3 regions of the Nocardia sp. NPDC002869 genome follow, and region 3 is predicted to be linked to each of the others. Evidence: riboswitches for the same ligand, from Rfam matches in the RefSeq annotation. Region 3 holds a riboswitch; each other region holds the start of a gene.

Region 1 (2,263 bases), on a different contig from region 3:
TGTGTGTTTGTGGTGTTACACGCGGTAGTTGGAGTTTGGCTGTGTGGTGGGCAGGATGGGCGATCTGCCGCGTGGAGTGTGACCCAAATCGCAAACTTGTCTTAGCTGGTGCTTCGCTAGTTTGAGGGCTTCACGCCTACACGGTTGGTGGCTCGACCCAAGTGTTGGGAGCCCCACCCGCAATGTTTGGGGAAAGTTTGGAAATGACGCTCAGGGCCCTACCATGTTTGTGCTGGTAGAGCCCTGACCTGCGCCTATCTGTCGGGCTGACAGGATTTGAACCTGCGACCACTTGACCCCCAGTCAAGTGCGCTACCAAACTGCGCCACAGCCCGTCGCGCCGTGCGTTCCGGCGCTCGATGAGATTACCTCAGAGGTGTTCGAGACCGGAAATCGGCAGGTTGAGCGTGGTGTTGTCGGATTTCCGCCGCGCTCCGCGCTCGTCCTCCGAGCGCGTGAGGCGCGTGGGCTGCTTCTCGCTGCGGTCGCCGCTCCGGGACGAAGCTCCACGATTCGGGGCTCGGGTGGGTTCCGCACGGAGATCCGGGGCCTCGTCCTGTGCGCTGGAACCCGGGATGCTGTCCGCAACCGGACGACTGCCGCATCCGGCGGTCGACGACCGCCGCATCCGGCCGGGCGGTCGGTTCTCCGTGCGATGGGATGCCTGGTGAGAGGGGTCAGTGCCCTGTGGAATAGCTTCCTGGCTGTCTCTGTTGAACCCCCTCGTCGGCGTCCGGACAGCCCCGGGCCGCACCCTCTGTCGCTACGAGCGACCACTCGCCGTGAGGCGCTTGTTGGACGCCGGCTTCTCGACCGGACGCCGCTGGGCTCATCGCCCGGCGGCGTTCTGCTGTCTTTCCCGCGGCCTATCTCGTCCGATCGCTGGATCAGTGCGCGCCGTGGCCGGTTGCGCCCACCGCCCCACCGGAGTGCGAGCTCGGGCTGGGCACATTCTCCCGGGCGCAGCTGGTTCATCCCGCGCGGTTTTGCTGGGCGGGGGGTGCGAAGCGTGTCGTCCGGTGTCGGTGGCACCGTGGGGCGGATGAGAGGGAACCCGGTGGGAATCGGGGGCTGTCCCGCAGCGGTGAGCGGGAGCGACCGCCGTCACACGCACTGGGCCGGGGGGCGGGAAGCGACGGCGTGGACCGCCCACATCATCGAACAGGGCGAATCCAATGCGCTGATCCGCCCGTTACCTTTTTGGTGGGCCCGGAACCGGGCCCACGGTCGCCGGGCCCGGTATGACTTCTTGCCCCTGTCGAGTTCATGATCCGGGGGGTGGTGTCGCCGGGCGCCGGTGGCGTCGATGGACCGCTGATAGGGGCAGGGCCGAATACAGGTCTCTTCGTAACGTGGGTGCCGGGCGTCGACGCTGGATCGGCGACCGTCCGGAGGCGTTTTCGATGCGACGAGGACGAGCAGGGTGACACAGTGCTATGCCGTGTTCTGCGGCGTTGACGTGGGCAAAGGCGAACACCACGCGGTCGGGCTCGACCCGGCCGGTAAGCGATTGTTCGACAAGGCGCTGCCGAACGACGAGGCCCGGTTGCGGGCGGTGTTCGACCAGCTCGCGGCTCGGGGGCCGCTGCTGATCGTGGTCGACCAGCCGAACACGATCGGTGCCCTGCCGGTCACCGTGGCCCGCGACTGCGGCCACGACGTGGCCTATCTACCGGGCCTGGCGATGCGCCGCATCGCCGACCTCTACCCCGGTCAGGCCAAAACCGACGCCCGCGACGCCCACATCATCGCCGATGCCGCCCGCACCATGCCGCACGCGTTGCGCCGCGTCGACACCGGAGACGAAGCGCTGACCGAGCTCGGGGTCCTGGTCGGATTCGACGACGACCTGGCCGGGGAAGCGACCCGCACCAGCAACCGGATCCGAGGCCTGCTCACCGGCATCCACCCGGCCCTGGAACGGGTCCTGGGTCCTCGTGTCGCGCATCCGGCGGTGCTCGAGATCCTCTCGCGCTGCGGCGGCCCGGCCGGCATCCAGGCCGCGGGCCGACGCAAACTCACCAGCATCGCGGTCAAACATGCACCCCGCATGGGTGCTCGACTCGTCGAGGAAATCCTGGCCGCGCTGCCCGCGCAAACCGTCGTCGTCCCTGGCAGCAAGGCCGCCGAAGTCGTTCTGCCGAAACTCGCCGATCAACTCAAATCCGTTCTTCAGCAACGGAAAACGATCGCCACCGATATCGAGGAGATGCTCGATGCGCACCCTCTTTCCCGGGTCCTGACCTCGATGCCCGGCATCGGA
Region 2 (2,263 bases), on a different contig from region 3:
GGTGATGCCCGTCCGCGCGCACGCGGCGGCCAGATCGGGATTCTCCGACAGGAACCCGTAGCCCGGGTAGATCGCGTCGGCGCCCGCGGTCTTCGCCGCTTCGATGATGGCGTCGACCGAGAGGTAGGCGCGGACCGGATGGCCTTCCTCGCCGATCTCGTATGCCTCGTCCGCCTTCAGGCGGTGGACCGAATTGCGATCCTCGTGCGGGAAGACGGCAACCGTTCCGACACCGAGCTCGTACGCCGCGCGGAAGGCCCGGATGGCGATTTCGCCGCGGTTGGCAACCAAGACTTTCGAGAACATTGACCCAACGTACCCGGCGCCACACCCAGGGGCGACAGCGAAGTCCACTTCGCAGAATCTTCACAAGGACGTATGGCAAGGCTGCGAAGTCCTGTTCACCGCACCGTCATATCTCACCGCACACGATCCCGGCCTGTGCGTATTACCCGCCGCGGCCATTTCCCGGCTATCCGAGCGGCCCGGCGCTCTTGCGAAGATATGCGAAGTCGGCCGCTGTTCGCGCCGCTGCGGGCGCGCTCGGCGCGTCCGCGTTATGGTGGACCCGCAGCTGGTCCGCCGGCCGGACGACGAGGAGCCCCGAACGTCCGCCCCCGGCGCCGAAGCCCGCACCACGCGGGTGAGAGGGAATCCGGTGGAAATCCGGAACTGTCCCGCAGCGGTGAGCAGGAACGACCGCCGTCATCAGCACTGGGCAGCACGCCTGGGAAGCGACGGCCAGTAGGTCGGCCGACAGGCCGGTGCCCGCGAGTCCGAAGACCTGCCGGTTGTACCGGATACGCCGTATCCGGTGGCCGTCGCCTCGTGGAGCGGGCGCCGCCACCAGTGCTGACATCCGACCCGACCGCACAGCCGGGTCATTCGGGGTCTCATCGGTGCCGTGCGCCCGGGAACGGCGACGGCCGTCGAACTTCAGCACTGGAGAACACCGTGACTGTTATTTCGCACCGCCCGTTCACCGCAACGGTTCTCGGACTCCCCCGGGTGGGGCCGCACCGGGAGTTGAAACGCGCGACCGAGTCCTACTGGGCGGGTCGGATAGACGCGGCGCAACTGCACGAGACCGGCCGCGCGCTGCGCCGGAACCAGTACGCAGAACTGGCCGCCGCCGGACTGGATTCGATTCCCGTCGGCACCTTCTCCCACTACGACCAGATGCTCGACACCGCCGTCCTCCTCGGCGCCCTGCCCGACCGGGTCGCCGGGATAGCGGATCGGCTGGACCGCTATTTCGCCGCCGCACGCGGAACCGAGTCGGTGGAGCCACTGGAGATGACCAAGTGGTTCGACACCAACTACCACTACCTGGTGCCCGAACTCGGCCCGGACACCACCTTCGGCCTGCATCCGGAAGACCTGCTGGCGCAGGTGGCCGAAGCGGTCGAACTCGGCGTGCCGGCCCGGCCGGTGGTCATCGGACCGGTCACTTTCCTGAAACTGGCCAAGACCACCGGCGGCGCGGCCCTGGACCGGATCGCCGAACTGATCCCGCTGTACCAGGAGTTGCTGCGGCTACTCGCCGACGCGGGCGCGGGCTGGGTACAACTGGACGAGCCCGCGCTGGTCACCGATCTCACCCCGGCGGAACTGGCGACGGTCCGCCGGGTCTACACCGAACTCACCGCGGCGGCACAGCGGCCGGCGGTGCTGGTGGCCACCTATTTCGGGCATCCGGGCGCCGCGCTGGAAGCCCTGGCCGCCACCGATGTCGAAGGTATCGCCGTCGATCTGGTCGCGGGCACCGACGTCGCCGCGGTGGCGGCCGTCCCCCCGCTGTCGCACAAACTGCTGGTCGCGGGCGTGGTCGACGGCCGTAATGTCTGGCGCACCGACCTCGACGGTGCCCTGTCGACGCTGGCCACCCTGCTGGGCAGCGTGCGGGCACTGGCCGTCTCCACCTCGTGTTCGCTGCTGCACGTCCCGTACTCGCTGGCGGTGGAGACGCGACTCGACGACACGCTGCGCTCCTGGCTCGCCTTCGGCGCCGAGAAGACCGCCGAGGTACACGTACTGGCGACCGGCCTGAACTCCGGCACCGAGGCGGTCGCCGCGGAACTGGAAACCGCCCGGGCCGCCGCGGCGAGCCGCCGCACCGATCCGCGGATCAGCAACGCGCAGGTACGGGCACGACTCGCCGCGCTGGGCCCGGACGCCGCGCGGCGGGCGCCCGCCGAACAGCGCCGGACCCGCCAGCGGGAGCACCTGCCTCTGCCGCCGCTGCCGACCACCACGATCGGCT
Region 3 (2,263 bases):
ACCCCGTCGACCGTCCGGATCGAGGGGTTCATATCGGCGCCGTTGACCACGATGTAGCGCCGCTCGCGGACCGCGGTCAGTTTCGCCGTCACCGGATTCGATTCCAGGAAGGCGATCTTGCTGTCCAGCGCGTCCCCGGCGAGGCTGCGCCGGCTCAGGTCGGCCAGGACCAGGGCGGTGGGGTCGCGGTCGAGGAGGGTCTCCCAGCCGACCTGCGGCCATTCGTCGGTGGTGTCATCGAAAACGTTCTTCGCGCCCACCGCGTCGGTGATGATCCCGGATGAGCCGCAGCAGCCCGCGACATACGGCGTGGAGGTGTCGGCGAACCAGTAGGCCAGCGAGACCCGCTCCGCGGCGATCCGCCCGGACGCGGCCGAGTAGCGGTCGCGCAGTTCGGTGACCAGCCGCTCCCCGCGGTCCGCGACATCGAAGACAGCGGCCAGGTCGCGGATCTCCCGGTAGACCGAATCCATGGTCAACGGTTCGGTGCGAGCACCGTCGGCATTGACGCTGATATCGGTTTTGCCGTCGCAGTCGGTCGGCGAGAGGTAGGTGGGGACACCCAGTTCGGTGAACTGCTGCCGCTCGGCCACGCCGCCGGGACCGAGGGTGCCGCCGAAGGAGGCGGCGACGAAATCCGGTTCCTTGTCCAGGACGACCTCGAACGAGGGTCGGTTGTCGGCCAGCCGCGGCACCCGCGCGTTGTCGGCGGCCAGGTTCTCCCGCACCGGATCGGTCCAGGTGGCGGTGCCGGCCATCCGATCGGCCAGACCGAGCGACAGCAGGATCTCCGCCGCCCCTTGATCGAGCGCGACCGCCCGCTGCGGCGGCGCCGCCACGGTGACCTCGACGCCGCAGTTCTCGATCGTCACCGGATAGCCGGCGGCGGACCCGGCGGCCGGACCGTCCGAGTCGGGCGCACCGGCACATCCGGCCAGCAGGAGGGTGGATACCACGGCGGTGACCGCCGAAGAAAAGGACCGCGTCACGGCGTGGACTCCTTGCGTCTGGGCCTGTGCGCGAGGCCGGAACCGAGCTCGGCGGATGAGTGATCGGACTCCACCATGTGGGTGTCACCGTTGCGCGCCAGTCCCGGATTTCCACCGGGTTCCCTCATCACGCCGCGACCGCAGTGCGGCCGCCGACCATGCTATCCGACAGTGAACTGGACGTTCGACCCGCTCGAGCCGGCGTACCGGCCGCGGGCGAATGCGACGGCGATTTCCTGCCAGCGCGCACCGTATGCCCTCCGCGATGCTCATAGGGCACGAACGGAAATGACGAAAGGAACGACATGTCGGAGAAGATCGTGGTGGTCACCGGGGCGACCCGCGGAATCGGACGCGCCACCGCGACGGCGTTCGCCCGCGCGGGTTACCGGGTGATCGTCACCGGACGCCGCGCGCCGGCGGTGGAGGCCGTGGTGGCCGAACTGCGGTCGGCGGGACTGGCGGCCGAAGGGGAGGTCCTCGACGTGTGCTCGGTGGACAGCGCGCGGTGCCTGCACGATTCCCTCGCCGAACGGCACGACCACATCGATGTCCTGGTGAACAATGCCGGCATCCTGCCCGAGGCCACCGCCACCGGCACGGTGAACTTCGCCCATCCCGGCGCGTTCACCGAGACATTGATGACCAACACCTTCGGCCCCGCCAATGTGATCGAAGCGCTGCTGCCGCTGGTGCGCCGCGCACCGGCCGGGCGGATCGTCAACATCTCCACCGAGATGGGCTCGCTCACCGAGCAGCGGAACCCGGAGTCGGCGTACTACTCGATGGTGGTCCCGGGCTACCAGGCGTCGAAGGCGGCACTGAACAGCCTCACGGTCGGGCTGGCGAAATCGCTCGCCGATACCGCCGTCCGGGTGACCTCGGTATGCCCCGGTTTCGTCGCGACCGAATTGGCTCCCGCGTCGGCCGACGCGCCGACGACGCCGGAGCAGGCCGCCCAGGTCGTCCTCGCGGCGGCGGAATCGCCGGAGGTGTCCACCGACGGTTCCTTCGTCGGCGCGCAGGGGGCCATCGCCTGGTAACGGGTCCGGGGGAGTGCTCAGTGCTGTACCCCGGCCGGCGACCGCGGCGGCCGTGATCCCCGCGGCGGCATATCGCACGAACGCCGCCACCTCGTCCCGGTGCCCGGCCCAATCATCCACCGCCGCACCGAGATAGCCGTCCCGCGCGCGGCGCAGCAACGCGGCGTGCGCGCCGGCGCCCGGGCCGCCGGTCGCTGGGCCGCTTCGGTTTTGGAGACCACCGCCCCGGTC

What was found. A riboswitch is a leader RNA that binds a small molecule or an ion and turns the genes downstream of it on or off. The one in region 3 is predicted to bind cobalamin.
Region 1: linked by a shared signal. The riboswitch ahead of ACLML9_RS04390 (IS110 family transposase) and the one ahead of ACLML9_RS03765 (ABC transporter substrate-binding protein) in region 3 are both predicted to bind cobalamin.
Region 2: linked by a shared signal. The riboswitch ahead of metE (5-methyltetrahydropteroyltriglutamate--homocysteine S-methyltransferase) and the one ahead of ACLML9_RS03765 (ABC transporter substrate-binding protein) in region 3 are both predicted to bind cobalamin.

What each region holds. Positions count from the first base shown of each region.
Region 1 is NZ_JBKOOL010000014.1:40,458-42,720, reverse strand. It holds tRNA gene ACLML9_RS04395 (tRNA-Pro) at 262-335, opposite strand; cobalamin riboswitch at 1,046-1,198, shown strand; gene ACLML9_RS04390 (IS110 family transposase) at 1,424-2,263, shown strand, end outside.
Region 2 is NZ_JBKOOL010000202.1:1,046-3,308, reverse strand. It holds gene ACLML9_RS25780 (pyruvate carboxylase) at 1-306, opposite strand, end outside; cobalamin riboswitch at 602-807, shown strand; partial or broken gene metE (5-methyltetrahydropteroyltriglutamate--homocysteine S-methyltransferase) at 955-2,263, shown strand, end outside.
Region 3 is NZ_JBKOOL010000012.1:52,525-54,787, reverse strand. It holds gene ACLML9_RS03765 (ABC transporter substrate-binding protein) at 1-989, opposite strand, end outside; cobalamin riboswitch at 1,025-1,158, opposite strand; gene ACLML9_RS03760 (SDR family NAD(P)-dependent oxidoreductase) at 1,295-2,032, shown strand; gene ACLML9_RS03755 (aminoglycoside adenylyltransferase domain-containing protein) at 2,050-2,263, opposite strand, start outside.